One region of the Streptomyces sp. NPDC002754 genome, then DNA from elsewhere that is predicted to be linked to it. Evidence: predicted binding sites of a transcription regulator. Region 1 holds the regulator's gene; each other region holds the start of a gene.
The links. Region 1 encodes HrcA, which represses chaperone genes, less so after heat shock. Its sites were predicted from a motif close to TTNGCACTCNGNNNNNCNGAGTGCNAA; they were not measured.

Region 1 (3,970 bases):
GGCGATTGAGGCGCGGGGTCCGGGGCGGAGCCCCGTGGTTAGGCCGGGGCCGTCACGAAGTCGATCAGTTCCTCCACGCGGCCCAGGAGCGCCGGTTCCAGGTCCTTGTAGGAGTGGACCCGCGACAGGATGTGCTGCCAGGCCTCGCCCGTATTCGCCACCCGCCACCCGAGCGCACCGCACACGCCCGTCTTCCAGTCCTGCCCCCGCGGCACCCGCGGCCACGCCTCGATGCCCACGGACGAAGGCTTCACCGCCTCCCAGATGTCGATGTAGGGGTGCCCCACGACCAGCGCGTGCTCACTCGTCACGGACTGGGCGATGCGCCACTCCTTCGACCCCTGCACCAGGTGGTCGACGAGGACCCCGAGCCGCGCGTCCGGCCCCGGGGCGAACTCGGAGACGACCGCCGGAAGGTCGTCGACGCCCTCCAGGAACTCCACCGCCACGCCCTCGATCCGCAGGTCGTGACCCCAGACCCGCTCGATGAGCTCGGCGTCGTGCTTGCCCTCCACGTAGATGCGGCCCGCCCGGGCCACCCGCGCACGGGCCCCCGGAACCGCCACCGAGCCCGACGCCGACCGGGCGGGGCCCCTCGCGGCCGGCCCCGAGGGACGTACCAGCGTGACGACCTTGCCGTCGATCATGAAGCCGCGCGGTTCCATCGGAAACACCCGGAGCTTGCCGAAGCGGTCCTCCAGGGTCACCGTCGGCCCCTGCGCCGTCTTCTCGACCCGGACCACCGCCCCGCAGAAGCCCGTGGTGACCTCCTCGACGACGAGGTCCGGTTCGGCCGGGACCTCGGGGGTCGGCTTGTTCCGCTTCCACGGAGGAGTCAGGTCGGCAGAGTACAAATGGCGCTGCGGGCCCGAAGGGCCCTCGTCGGAGGGGCGGTGGCGGGAGACGGGTGGGAGCATTCGAGGGACGATAAGAGAAGTCCCGGGTCCCCGGCTACGACACGCCGAAACGCGCCGCCAATGTGGCGCGCTGCGCACGGACGAACTCCGCATTCACCGTCGAACCGTGCCCCGGAACGTACACCGCGTCCTCGCCGCCGAGGTCGAGGAGCCGGTCGAGCGCGGCCGGCCAGTGACCCGGCGCCGCGTCAGGACCCGCCTGCGGTTCGCCCGACTCCTCCACCAGGTCGCCGCAGAAGACGATCTCCGGGCCTGAAGGGCTGCCGGGGACCAGGACCGCCAGGTCGTGGCCCGTGTGCGCGGGACCGATGTTCGCGAGCAGCACCGTCAGGCCGCCGCCCAGGTCGAGCGTCCACTCGCCGCACACCCGGTGCGGCGGGGTGACGAGGATGTCGACCGCCTCGGTCGCCGCGTCCGGGTCGACCCCGTGCCGCACGGCGTCGGCGCGCAGCCCCTCGGCGCCGCGCTCGAAGAGGACGTCGATGCCCACCGCCCCGTACACCTCGACACCCGCGAACGCGGCCGTGCCGAGCACATGGTCGAAGTGCGGGTGGGTCAGTGCGACATGGGTCACTCTCCGGTGCGCACCGAGGAGCGCGCGGGCGTCGGCGCGCAGCCGGACGCCTTCACGGAGTGAGGATCCCGTGTCGATCAAGAGCGCCGCATCCACACCGACGACGAGGCCGCTCGTGCAGTCGAGCCCCGGCAACCGCACCCGCCCCACATTCGGCGCGAGTCCCTCCCAACCCGCCGAGACCCAATCGATACGCTGCTCGAACTCCATACCTCGACGCTAGCTCCCTTGCCGGGCCCGTACCCACCGGCCGTACACTGAGCCGGGGAAGATTGGCACTCGCCCATTGGGAGTGCCAAAGCAGGATGATCGCGGCGGCTGATTCTGGAGGTGTGCGCCGATGCTCAACGAACGCAGGCTCGAAGTGCTGCGCGCCATCGTCCAGGACTATGTCGGCACCGAGGAGCCCGTCGGCTCCAAGGCGCTCACCGAGCGGCACCAGCTCGGGGTCTCGCCGGCGACGGTGCGCAACGACATGGCGGCCCTGGAGGACGAGGGATTCATCGCCCAGCCGCACACCAGTGCCGGGCGCATCCCCACCGACAAGGGCTACCGCCTCTTCGTCGACAAGCTCACCGCCGTCAAGCCGATGGCCGGTCCCGAGCGGCGTGCCGTGCAGAACTTCCTGGACGGCGCGGTCGATCTGGACGATGTCGTGGGCCGGACCGTGCGGCTGCTCGCGCAGCTCACCCGGCAGGTGGCGATCGTCCAGTACCCGTCCCTGACCCGGTCCACGGTGCGCCACGTCGAGCTGCTGTCGCTCGCGCCCGCCCGTCTGATGCTCGTACTGATCACGGACACCGGGCGCGTGGAGCAGCGGATGATCGACTGCCCGGCCCCCTTCGGTGAATCGTCCCTGGCGGATCTGCGGGCCCGGCTGAACAGCCGCGTCGCGGGCCGCCGGTTCGCCGACGTACCGCAGCTGGTGCAGGACCTGCCGGACGCCTTCGAGCAGGAGGACCGCGGCACGGTCTCGACGGTGCTCTCCACTCTTCTGGAGACGCTCGTCGAGGAGTCCGAGGAGCGGCTGATGATCGGCGGCACCGCCAATCTCACTCGCTTCGGACATGATTTTCCCCTCACCATCCGGCCCGTTCTGGAAGCCTTGGAGGAGCAGGTCGTGCTCCTCAAGCTCCTTGGCGAGCTGGGAGATTCGGGCATGGCCGTACGGATCGGTCACGAGAACGCCCATGAGGGACTCAACTCCACATCCGTGGTGTCGGTCGGTTACGGTTCGGGCGGCGAGGCAGTGGCCAAGCTCGGCGTGGTCGGCCCGACCCGCATGGATTACCCGGGAACGATGGGAGCAGTACGCGCAGTGGCACGTTACGTCGGACAGATCCTGGCGGAGTCGTAAGTGGCCACGGACTACTACGCCGTACTCGGCGTGCGCCGCGACGCTTCCCAGGACGAAATCAAGAAGGCCTTCCGAAGGCTGGCGCGTGAGCTTCACCCGGATGTGAATCCGGACCCGAAGACTCAGGAGCGCTTCAAGGAGATCAACGCCGCCTACGAGGTGCTCTCCGACCCGCAGAAGAAGCAGGTCTACGACCTCGGGGGAGACCCCCTGTCGCAGTCCGGCGGAGGCGGCGGGGCCGGTGGCTTCGGCGCCGGCGGGTTCGGGAACTTCTCGGACATCATGGATGCCTTCTTCGGCACGGCGTCGCAGCGTGGACCCCGGTCCCGTACGCGCCGTGGCCAGGACGCCATGATCCGGCTCGAGATCGAGCTCGACGAGGCGGCCTTCGGCACCACCAAGGACATCCAGGTCGACACGGCTGTCGTCTGTACGACCTGTAGCGGTGAGGGTGCCGCTCCGGGTACGTCGGCGCAGACCTGCGACATGTGTCGCGGGCGCGGTGAGGTCTCGCAGGTCACGCGGTCCTTCCTCGGCCAGGTCATGACCTCGCGGCCGTGCCCGCAGTGCCAGGGCTTCGGGACCGTCGTCCCGACGCCGTGCCCGGAGTGTGCCGGTGACGGCCGCATCCGGTCGCGTCGCACGCTGACGGTGAAGATCCCGGCCGGTGTGGACAACGGCACGCGGATCCAGCTCGCGGGCGAGGGCGAGGTCGGGCCCGGTGGCGGCCCCGCCGGTGACCTCTACGTGGAGATCCACGAACTCCCGCACCCGACCTTCCAGCGGCGCGGCGACGACCTTCACTGCACGGTCACCATCCCGATGACGGCGGCGGCCCTCGGCACGAAGGTGCCGCTGGAGACGCTCGACGGCGTGGAGGAGATCGACATCCGGCCGGGCACGCAGTCCGGCCAGTCGGTTCCGCTGCACGGGTTCGGTGTCACGCATCTGCGGGGCGGTGGCCGTGGTGACCTCATCGTGCATGTCGAGGTCATGACTCCGCAGAAGTTGGATCCGGAGCAGGAGAGGGTGTTGCGGGAGCTTGCGGAGTTGCGTGGCGAGGAGCGGCCCACGGGGCAGTTCCAGCCGGGTCAGCAGGGCCTCTTCTCCCGCCTGAAGGAC
Region 2 (5,396 bases), on a different contig from region 1:
TGAGCGGGGCCTCGAGCGCGAGCTTCACGGCGTTGGCGCCGGTCGCCTCGTCACCCTCGAGCTCCAGCTTCTCGAACACCGCGGAGGCCTGGAGGAGGGCCACGCCACCACCGGCGACGATGCCCTCTTCGACGGCCGCCTTCGCGTTGCGAACGGCGTCCTCGATGCGGTGCTTGCGCTCCTTGAGCTCGACCTCGGTGGCCGCGCCCGCCTTGATGACGGCCACGCCGCCGGCGAGCTTGGCGAGGCGCTCCTGGAGCTTCTCGCGGTCGTAGTCCGAGTCGCTGTTCTCGATCTCGGCACGGATCTGGTTGACGCGACCCTGGACCTGGTCGCTCTCACCGGAGCCGTCGACGATCGTCGTCTCGTCCTTGGTGATGACGACCTTGCGGGCGCGGCCGAGCAGGTCGAGACCGGCGTTCTCGAGCTTGAGGCCGACCTCCTCGGAGATGACCGTGCCGCCCGTGAGGATGGCGATGTCGCCGAGCATGGCCTTGCGGCGGTCACCGAAGCCCGGGGCCTTGACGGCGACGGACTTGAAGGTGCCACGGATCTTGTTGACGACCAGCGTCGACAGGGCCTCGCCCTCGACGTCCTCGGCGATGATCAGCAGCGGCTTGCCGGACTGCATGACCTTCTCGAGCAGCGGAAGGAGGTCCTTCACGTTCGAGATCTTCGAGTTCACGATCAGGATGTACGGGTCGTCGAGCGACGACTCCATGCGCTCCATGTCCGTGGCGAAGTACGCCGAGATGTAGCCCTTGTCGAAGCGCATGCCCTCGGTGAGCTCGAGCTCCAGACCGAAGGTCTGGGACTCCTCGACGGTGATGACGCCTTCCTTGCCGACCTTGTCCATGGCCTCGGCGATGAGCTCGCCGATCTGGGTGTCGGCGGCCGAGATGGAGGCGGTGGAGGCGATCTGCTCCTTGGTCTCCACCTCCTTGGCCTGCTCGAGGAGAGCGGCGGAGACGGCCTCGGTGGCGCGCTCGATGCCGCGCTTGAGGGCCATCGGGTTGGCGCCGGCGGCTACGTTGCGAAGGCCTTCGCGAACGAGCGCCTGGGCCAGGACGGTCGCGGTCGTCGTGCCGTCACCGGCGACGTCGTCCGTCTTCTTCGCGACCTCCTTGACCAGCTCGGCGCCGATCTTCTCGTACGGGTCCTCGAGCTCGATCTCCTTGGCGATGGACACACCATCGTTGGTGATCGTGGGGGCGCCCCACTTCTTCTCGAGGACGACGTTGCGACCCTTGGGGCCCAGGGTCACCTTGACGGCGTCGGCGAGCTGGTTCATGCCGCGCTCGAGGCCGCGCCGTGCCTCCTCGTCGAACGCGATGATCTTGGCCATGTGAAGTGGTCCTCCCGGACGGGGTGGAAAAGCAAGCAAACGGACCGTGCTGGTGCCCGCGACGGACGGTCTGCAGACCGTGTGGTTCCTTGCACCACCCGGCCCCCGGACCTCACCGACCCGATCCAAGTTCTGTCACTCTCACTCGGAGAGTGCTAAGCCCAATGATTAGCACTCGACCCCCTCGAGTGCAAGGTGCTCTCCTCATCGCGAACAGTCCCACGCAGCACGAAGGGCCCGCCCCCCGGTCACCCGGGAGACGAGCCCTTCATGACGTGCGACGTGCAAGCTTGCAGTCGGACGCGCGTTCAGCCGGCGGCCACGCGGACCATGTCGGCCTGCGGCCCCTTCTGGCCCTGCGAGATCTCGAATTCCACCCGCTGACCCTCTTCGAGGGTGCGGTAGCCGTCCATCTGAATCGCGCTGTAGTGGACGAACACATCCGCACCACCGTCGACCGCGATGAAGCCGTACCCCTTCTCCGCGTTGAACCACTTGACGGTGCCCTGAGCCATGCCTAACTCCCCTATTACTGGCCCTTACGCAGGACCGCACTTCGCGGACCCGGGTCAGACCTCACGCCCCATGGGATATGGGGGTGTGCGCCGGAACGCGTCGACCGCGGCTGAATGTATCTGCCCAACTGCCGTCTGCAACAGGTCAATCGGACGAGAATTCTGGGCACGCCAGATCGGGGGAACCGGGCCAACTCACCGGATCCCAGGGCAAGTCGGGCCGCGCAAATGCCATAAAAGGCCCGAATGGGCCGGTTACTTTGGCTACTTCTTGTCGGGCTCCGGGCGAGAACTCATATGCGCCCGTCATGCACCGTTCATGGAAACGCAGCAGCTTCCCCAACTGTACCGCGCTCAACCATGCAGAATTGCCCCCTCCGCTTCTCTGGCGGAGAGGGCAATTCGGATAACTCTGGGTAGAACGCGAACGATCAGCCGCCGGCGACGGCCGGAATGATCGAGACGCCCGCGCCGTCCGGCGTCGCCGTCTCGAGGCCCTGCTCGAAGCGGACGTCGTCGTCGTTCACGTAGACGTTCACGAAGCGGCGCAGCTTGCCCTGGTCGTCGAGGACGCGGGCGGCGATGCCGGTGTGGTTCTTCTCGAGGTCGGCGATGACGTCGGCGAGGGTGCCGCCCTCTGCGGCGACCTCGGACTTGCCGCCCGTGTAGGTGCGCAGGATGGTGGGGATGCGAACGTTGACGCTCATGGTGGTAACTCCTGTTGCTACAAGTCGGTCGGGCTCAGTGGTCGGCGGCGAGGCCGGCCTCGCGGAACGCGTCGAGGTTCGGCCGGATCGTGGCCGTGGCCTGGGACGAATCGGCGACCGCGGCAAGCGTCTTGAGGCCGTCACCGGTGTTCAGGACCACCGTGGTCAGCGACGGGTCGATCTGGCCCGCCTCGATGAGCTTCTGCGTGACGCCGAGGGTCACACCACCGGCGGTCTCGGCGAAGATGCCCTCCGTGCGCGCGAGCAGCTTGATCGCGTCGACGACCTGCTCGTCGTTCACGTCCTCCACGGCGCCGCCGGTACGGCGCGCGATGTCGAGGACGTAGGGGCCGTCGGCGGGGTTGCCGATGGCGAGGGACTTGGCGATGGTGGTCGGCTTCTGCGGGCGGACCACGTCGTGGCCGCCCTTGTAGGCGACGGAGACCGGGGAGCAGCCCTCGGCCTGGGCGCCGAACAGCTTGTACGGCTTGTCCTCGACGAGGCCGAGCTTGATCAGCTCCTTCAGGCCCTTGTCGATCTTCGTGAACTGCGAGCCGGACGCGATCGGGATGACCAGCTGGTCGGGAAGGACCCAGCCCAGCTGCTCGCAGATCTCGTACGCGAGCGTCTTGGAACCCTCGCCGTAGTACGGGCGCAGGTTGACGTTGACGAAGCCCCAACCCTCGCCCAGCGGGTCGCCGATGAGCTCGGAGCAGAAGCGGTTCACGTCGTCGTAGTTGCCCTCGATGGCGACGAGGTCACCGCCGTAGACGCCGGCCATGACGACCTTGCCCTCTTCCAGGTCGTGCGGGATGAACACGCAGGACCGGAAGCCGGCACGGGCGGCAGCGGCGCCGACGGCGCCGGCCAGGTTGCCGGTGGAGGAGCAGGAGAGCGTGGTGAAGCCGAAGGCGCGGGCGGCCTCGATGGCCTGCGCGACGACGCGGTCCTTGAAGGAGTGCGTCGGGTTGCCGGAGTCGTCCTTGACGAACAACTTGCCCTCGGCGACGCCCAGTTCACGGCCGAGGTTGTCGGCCTTGACGAGCTTGGTCCAGCCGGGGTTGATGTTCGGCTTCTCGGCGACGTCGGCCGGGACGGGCAGCAGCGGGGCGTAGCGCCAGATGTTGGCGGGTCCTGCCTCGATCTGCTTGCGCAGCGTCTCGGGGTCACCGACGGGGAGGTCGTACGCGACTTCGAGCGGGCCGAAACACTCGGCGCAGGCGAAGACGGGGCCGAGCGGGACGACGGCGCCGCACTCGCGGCAGGAGAGGCCGGATGCCGGACCAAGGTCGACGGCGTCGGTGGCGGCGGTTTCGGTGGCGACAGTCTGTACAGCCATGAGAGGCGAGGCCCTTTCTCCTCATCTTTCCCGTGACGCATCTCGCCACGAGACGGATTTGGCACCTTCACTAGCCGGGAGCCTCGCGAGCGCACTGGAGTGTGCGAAACGAGACCGGCTGGAGGGTTGCCGGGGCTTCAACGGGCCGTTTCCCTCTGCCCCTCTGGATGAGCGGTATTCGATTGTGTGGATTCAGTTGTGTACGGCAGGCGACCCCCGGCATGCGATGGTCACCGACCTTGTTCAAGACTGTAACCGAAGGCCCGGACCGCAGAGATAGTCGTCCGAACCGCGAGATGGATCACATGTCGATCCTTAGGGAAGGAACCCAGACCGTGCTGGAAGAGGTCGAGCGCTGGCTGAACAGGCGCTCCTGGTCCGTGGCGGACCATCCGCTGCACCGGTTGGTCGCCGCCAAGCACGCGTCGGGGCAGACGGTGAGTGTCGTACTGCCCGCGCTGAACGAGGAGGAGACGGTCGGCGAGATCGTCTCCGAGATCCGGCGGACGCTGATGACGGACGCGGTGCCGCTCGTCGACGAGCTCGTCGTGATCGACTCCGGCTCCACCGACCGCACCTCCCAGGTCGCGGCGGCGGCCGGGGCGCGCGTCGAGCACCGGGACGCGATCCTGCCGCGGATCCCGGCAAGGCCCGGCAAGGGCGAGGTGCTGTGGCGCTCCCTTTTCGTCACGTCCGGTGACATCGTGTGTTTCGTCGACGCCGACCTGAAGGAGTTCTCCGCGGACTTCGTCTCCGGGATCGTCGGGCCGCTCCTGACCGATCCGGGCGTGCACTTCGTGAAGGCGATGTACGACCGTCCGCTGGCCGGGGCCACCGGGGAGGGCGGCCGGGTGACCGAGCTGATGGCGCGGCCGATACTCAATCTGCACTGGCCCCAACTGGCCGGATTCGTCCAGCCGTTGGGCGGCGAGTACGCGGCCCGGCGCTCGCTCCTCGAGCGGCTCCCGTTCCCCGTCGGATACGGCGTGGAGCTCGGCCTGCTCGTGGACGCGCTGCACACCGTGGGCCTGGACGCGCTGGCCCAGGTCGACGTCGGCGTGCGCAAGCACCGGCACCAGGACGGGCAGGCGCTCGGCCGGATGGCGGCGGCGATCTACCGCACCGCCCAGCTGCGGCTGGCGCGCGGGCACCTCATCAGGCCGGTGCTCACGCAGTTCGAGCGGGGCGAGGACGGCTTCGAGCCGCGCACCCACGAGGTCGACACGGAGGAGCGGCCGCCGATGATCGAAATCGGTGAGTATGCGGAGCGTCGCGCGGCGTAATCGCGGGATGATCATGATTATTGCCTAGATTGCCCCTTATGTGGCTTAAACATCTCAAGGGCATGGCGGCGCTCGCCGCCACAGTAACGGCCGCCGCGACACTCGTCGCCGCGGCCGTCCCCGCGTCCGCCGTCGTCGTCGACCCCTTCGCCAAGCGGTACGAGGAAGCGCTGTACGGCGACTTCATCACCCTCGGCAACACCGTCA
Region 3 (5,396 bases), on a different contig from region 1:
TCTTCACGTTGAACGGAAGTTGATCGGTGATCTCGTACGCGACGGCGTACGCCGTGGGCCGCAACTCGTCCCCCGTCACATACGCGATCGTCTCGTCGACGAGCCCGCCCCCGACCTCCTCGGCCACCTCGGCCACCAGATGCGCCCGGATCACCGCACCGTCCGGCTCGTACAAGTACCGCCCCACAGGCCGCACTTCGGGATCCGGCAGCCCCCGCCCGACGAGCTCCCGCGGCCCCGGCAGCAGCGTCGACCGCATCCGCCCGGCGGTCGTGCCGAACCACAGCACGGCCTCCTTCACATCGCCCCCGTCCGAGATCCACTCGGCATCAGCCTCCGCGGGGATCGCCTCGTGCGGGATCCCGGGAGCGATCTTCAGCGCGGCGCGCGGCGCCTTGAGCGCGGCCGACACGGCCCAGGACAACGGAGGGGAGTACGCCTCGGGGTCGAAGATGCGCCCCCGACCACCACGCCGCGCGGGGTCCACGAACACCGCGTCGTACGCGGACGTGTCCACCTCGGTGACGTCCGCCTCACGCACCTCGATCAGCTCCGCGAGACCGAGCGCCTCCGCGTTCGCCCGCGCCACCGCGCACGTCAGCGGATCCCGGTCGACGGCAAGCACCCGGATCCCCGCGCGCGCGAGCGCGATCGCGTCGCCGCCGATGCCGCAGCACAGGTCGGCGACAGAGCGCACGCCCAGCCGCTCGAAGGCCCCGGCCCGGTACTCCGCCACGCGCGTCCGCGTCGCCTGCTCGACCCCGTTCGGCGTGAAGTACATCCGGGCCGCGTCCTCGGCCCCGAACTTCGCGACGGCCCGCTGCCGCAGCCGCGCCTGGGCGAGCGCGGCCGAGACGAGCTCGGCGGGATGCTCGCGGCGCAGCCTCGTGGCGAGGGCGAGCTCCTGGGCCGGATCGTGATCCCGGAGTTCGTCGAGCAGGGCCAGGCCCTCGGGGGACAGGAGGGCGGAGAAGGCGTCGGGCGAAGGGGAGGAACTCACCCGGTCCATTGTGGGCCAGGCGGGCGACGGTGCGCGCCAGGCGGCGGTGTCGGCCCGGGAACGGGCCCGCGAGCTGCCAGGATCCGGCGCCATGCAACTAGTACGACAAAACGAAGAAAGCGCCCGAAAGCTGGTCAGGAAGAGACGCGGCGTCCGTCTCTTGAGCGCGTTGCTCGCCGCCTCCGCCCTCGCCACGGGATGCGCGGCCGGCGGCGACCCCGAGCCGGTGCGGCCGGCCCCCGGCCAGCAGGCGCAGAAGGGCCTCCAGGGCGCCCCCGCCCGCGCCCTCGACTCGTACGCGACGAAGCTGCGCGCCCAGCGGACCGCCCTCGTCGCGGCGACCAGACGCTGGGGCCTCGCCGACGTGCCGCTCACCGCCCCGGCCCCGCCGGCGAAGAAGCCGGTCATCGAGGCGCGCAAGGGCTTCGAGGTCGACGGCCAGAAGGAACTCGGCCTGCCGCCCGTGTTCACGTCGATCCCGACCAAGGACAAGGTCGTCTTCCTCACCATCGACGACGGGGCCGAGAAGGATCCGCGGTTCCTGAAGATGATGAGCGAGCTGCGGATCCCGTACACGGCGTTCCTGACCGACTCCGAAGTCAGGCCCGGATACGGCTACTTCAAGAAAATGCAGGCCCGCGGCATCACCCTCGACAACCACACACTCACCCACCCCTACCTGCCCGCCCTCTCGTACGCCCGCCAGAAGCACGAGATCTGCGGCATGCAGAACGTCATCGAGAAGAAGTACGGCCACAGGCCCAAGCTCTTCCGCCCGCCCTTCGGCGACTACAACCAGGACACCCTGCGCGCCGCCAAGGCCTGCGGCATCGAGTACGCCCCGATCTGGAACGCCGAGGCGTTCGTGGACCGCATGGACTACCGCGAGTGGGACCGCAGCATCCATCCGGGCGACATCCTGCTCACGCACTTCAGGGGCCGGAAGGACTGGAAGGGCACGATGCCCGACATGATCCGGAACCTCATGAAGTACCTCACCGACAGGGGGTACGCGGTGGCGCGCCTGGAGGACTACCTGTGACACCGCGCGGGCCATGGGCGCGGCTGCTCGGCTGCGCCCTGGCCGCAGCACTCCTCACCGGGTGCGCACGGGGCGCCATCCCGGCCGAGCGGACGGCGTCCGGTTCGCGGGCCGGCCCGCAGCGGACCGTCCCACCGATCGTCTCCCGCGTCCCCACCGCCGACAGGGTGGTCTTCCTGGCGTACGAGGGCGGGGCCGGGCAGGGCGCGGAAGGTATCGGACCGTTCCGCGATCGCCACGTCCCGGTCTCGCTCTTCCTCGCGGGCGCCGCGGGCGGTGGGGGCGATGGGGGCCCGTCCCTGGGCGCCCAGGTGCAGAACCGCACCCTCACCCACGTCCTCCTGCCCGGCCTCGGATACGTGGAGCAGCACGCCGAGATCTGCGGTCAGCGCGACCGCATCGAGGCCCGCTTCGGGACGGCGCCCCGCCTCCTCCACCCGCCTTCGGGCGCGTACGACGGGAGCACGCTGCTGGCGGCGGGCGCGTGCGCGGTCGACGCGATCGTCCTGTGGCGCGAGCCGCGGGGCACCCCGCGGCCCGGCGACATCCTCCCGGTCCACGGGATGCGGCAGGAGGCGGCCGCCCGGCTGCTGGACCGCGTACGGCAGGCGGGACTCACGGTCGGGAGGCTGGAGGACTACCTGTGATCCGGCGACCCGCGACGGTGTCGATTAGCAGTCCGCTTGACCGAGTGCTAATCGCGGTCATAGTCTCGGTTCTGGCACTCACCACTGGAGAGTGCCAACAGCGACGGGCAGGTCCGGCACCCGCGACGACGGATCCACCTGGTCGCCACCCCAGACTGTTAACCCCGTGAGATCTCCGAAGGGGGAGACCGGATCGTGACGACCACCAGCTCCAAGGTTGCCATCAAGCCGCTTGAGGACCGCATTGTGGTCCAGCCGCTCGACGCCGAGCAGACCACGGCCTCTGGCCTGGTCATTCCGGACACCGCGAAGGAGAAGCCCCAGGAGGGTGCTGTCCTCGCCGTGGGCCCGGGCCGCTTCGAGAACGGCGAGCGTCTTCCGCTCGACGTCAAGGTCGGCGATGTCGTGCTGTACAGCAAGTACGGCGGCACCGAGGTGAAGTACAACGGCGACGAGTACCTCGTCCTCTCGGCTCGCGACGTGCTCGCGATCGTCGAGAAGTAATTCACCCGAGCTTTCCCGGCTTCACTGAAGCAGAATGCTTTGAACCGCGCCCCTGGCCCCCGCTGATATTGCCGGGTGCGAGGGGCGCGGTTCGTTTTTTCGAGAGGACTGACTCAGCTCCATGGCGAAGATCCTGAAGTTCGACGAGGACGCCCGTCGCGCCCTCGAGCGCGGCGTCAACAAGCTTGCCGACACGGTCAAGGTGACGATCGGCCCCAAGGGCCGCAACGTCGTCATCGACAAGAAGTTCGGTGCCCCCACCATCACCAACGACGGCGTCACGATCGCCCGTGAGGTCGAGGTCGAGGACCCGTACGAGAACCTCGGCGCGCAGCTGGTGAAGGAGGTGGCGACCAAGACCAACGACATCGCGGGTGACGGTACGACCACCGCCACCGTGCTCGCCCAGGCCCTGGTCAAGGAAGGCCTGCGCAACGTTGCCGCCGGCGCCTCCCCGGCCGCCCTGAAGAAGGGCATCGACGCCGCGGTCAAGGCCGTGTCCGAGGAGCTCCTCGCGACCGCCCGCCCGATCGACGACAAGTCCGACATCGCGGCCGTCGCCGGTCTGTCCGCCCAGGACAACCAGGTCGGCGAGCTCATCGCCGAGGCGATGGACAAGGTCGGCAAGGACGGTGTCATCACCGTCGAGGAGTCCAACACCTTCGGCCTGGAGCTCGACTTCACCGAGGGCATGGCCTTCGACAAGGGCTACCTGTCCCCGTACTTCGTCACCGACCAAGAGCGTATGGAGGCCGTCCTCGACGACCCGTACATCCTGATCCACCAGGGCAAGATCGGCTCGATCCAGGACATGCTCCCGCTCCTGGAGAAGGTCATCCAGAACGGTGGCTCCAAGCCGCTCCTGATCATCGCCGAGGACGTCGAGGGCGAGGCCCTGTCGACCCTGGTCGTGAACAAGATCCGCGGCACGTTCAACGCCGTCGCCGTGAAGGCCCCCGGCTTCGGTGACCGCCGCAAGGCGATGCTGCAGGACCTGGCCACCCTCACCGGTGCCACCGTCATCGCCGAGGAGGTCGGCCTCAAGCTCGACCAGGCCGGTCTCGAGGTGCTCGGCACCGCGCGCCGCGTGACCATCACCAAGGACGACACCACGCTCGTCGACGGTGGCGGCAAGGCCGAGGACGTCAAGGGCCGCGTCGCGCAGATCAAGGCCGAGATCGAGAACACGGACTCGGACTGGGACCGCGAGAAGCTGCAGGAGCGCCTGGCCAAGCTGGCCGGTGGCGTCTGCGTCATCCGCGTCGGTGCGGCCACCGAGGTCGAGCTCAAGGAGAAGAAGCACCGTCTGGAGGACGCCATCTCCGCGACCCGCGCCGCGGTCGAGGAGGGCATCGTCTCCGGTGGTGGCTCCGCTCTGGTGCACGCCTCCAAGGTCCTCGACGACTCGCTCGGCAAGGTCGGCGACGAGGCCACCGGTGTCGCCGTGGTCCGCCGCGCCGTCGTCGAGCCGCTCCGCTGGATCGGCGAGAACGCCGGCCAGGAGGGCTACGTGATCGTCTCCAAGGTCAAGGAGCTCGAGAACGGCAACGGCTACAACGCCTCGACCGGCGACTACGTCGACCTGGTCAAGGCCGGTGTCATCGACCCGGTCAAGGTCACGCGCTCCGCCCTGGAGAACGCCGCCTCCATCGCCTCCCTGCTGCTCACGACCGAGACCCTGGTCGTCGAGAAGCCGGCCGACGAGGAGCCCGAGGCCGCGGGCCACGGGCACGGCCACTCGCACTGATTCGCTGCCGCTCAGGCGGCCGCCGACCGAGGCCCGGCTCCCCGTCGCGGGGGGCCGGGCCTCGGCACATCAAGCCCCGCCGGCGTTTGAGGCGCGGGGTCCGGGGCGGAGCCCCGTGACGTGGGGACGGACGACCGTTACTGGGGACCGTACTTGCGGCCCGTGCGGGACGTGACCCCGCCCAAAAGCACGCGCGGCGTCACCTTCACCACACCCATAAGCGCCTTGTACCGCGGGTCCGGGATCGACAGCGACTTGCCGCGGGCCAGATCGCCCAGCGCCGCCGCCACCAACTTGTCCGCGTCGAGCCACATCCACTTCGGAATGTTGCCCGTGCCCATCCCGGCCCGCTGATGGAACTCCGTACGGACGAACCCGGGGCACAGCGCCATCAACCGCACCCCGCTGCCCGCGAGATCCTTCGCCGCGCCCTGCGTGAACTGCACGACCCACGCC

Region 2: a site for HrcA is predicted at 1,514-1,540, ahead of groL (chaperonin GroEL). Genes of this name have one in related genera too.
Region 3: a site for HrcA is predicted at 2,714-2,740, ahead of groES (co-chaperone GroES). Genes of this name have one in related genera too.

What each region holds. Positions count from the first base shown of each region.
Region 1 covers NZ_JBSFVM010000080.1:71-4,040, forward strand. Annotated here, with positions in the region: gene ACWD2L_RS40830 (DUF3097 domain-containing protein) at 39-917, opposite strand; gene ACWD2L_RS40835 (MBL fold metallo-hydrolase) at 952-1,701, opposite strand; gene hrcA (heat-inducible transcriptional repressor HrcA) at 1,832-2,848, shown strand; gene dnaJ (molecular chaperone DnaJ) at 2,849-3,970, shown strand, end outside.
Region 2 covers NZ_JBSFVM010000059.1:9,254-14,649, reverse strand. Annotated here, with positions in the region: gene groL (chaperonin GroEL) at 1-1,345, opposite strand, end outside; gene ACWD2L_RS40255 (cold-shock protein) at 1,654-1,860, opposite strand; gene ACWD2L_RS40250 (MoaD/ThiS family protein) at 2,292-2,567, opposite strand; gene thrC (threonine synthase) at 2,602-3,906, opposite strand; SAM riboswitch class I at 3,925-4,080, opposite strand; gene ACWD2L_RS40240 (glucosyl-3-phosphoglycerate synthase) at 4,242-5,189, shown strand; gene ACWD2L_RS40235 (DUF7927 domain-containing protein) at 5,228-5,396, shown strand, end outside.
Region 3 covers NZ_JBSFVM010000005.1:323,582-328,977, reverse strand. Annotated here, with positions in the region: gene ACWD2L_RS15510 (THUMP-like domain-containing protein) at 1-1,009, opposite strand, end outside; gene ACWD2L_RS15505 (polysaccharide deacetylase family protein) at 1,092-2,042, shown strand; gene ACWD2L_RS15500 (polysaccharide deacetylase family protein) at 2,039-2,689, shown strand; gene groES (co-chaperone GroES) at 2,885-3,193, shown strand; gene groL (chaperonin GroEL) at 3,315-4,940, shown strand; gene ACWD2L_RS15485 (SDR family NAD(P)-dependent oxidoreductase) at 5,078-5,396, opposite strand, start outside.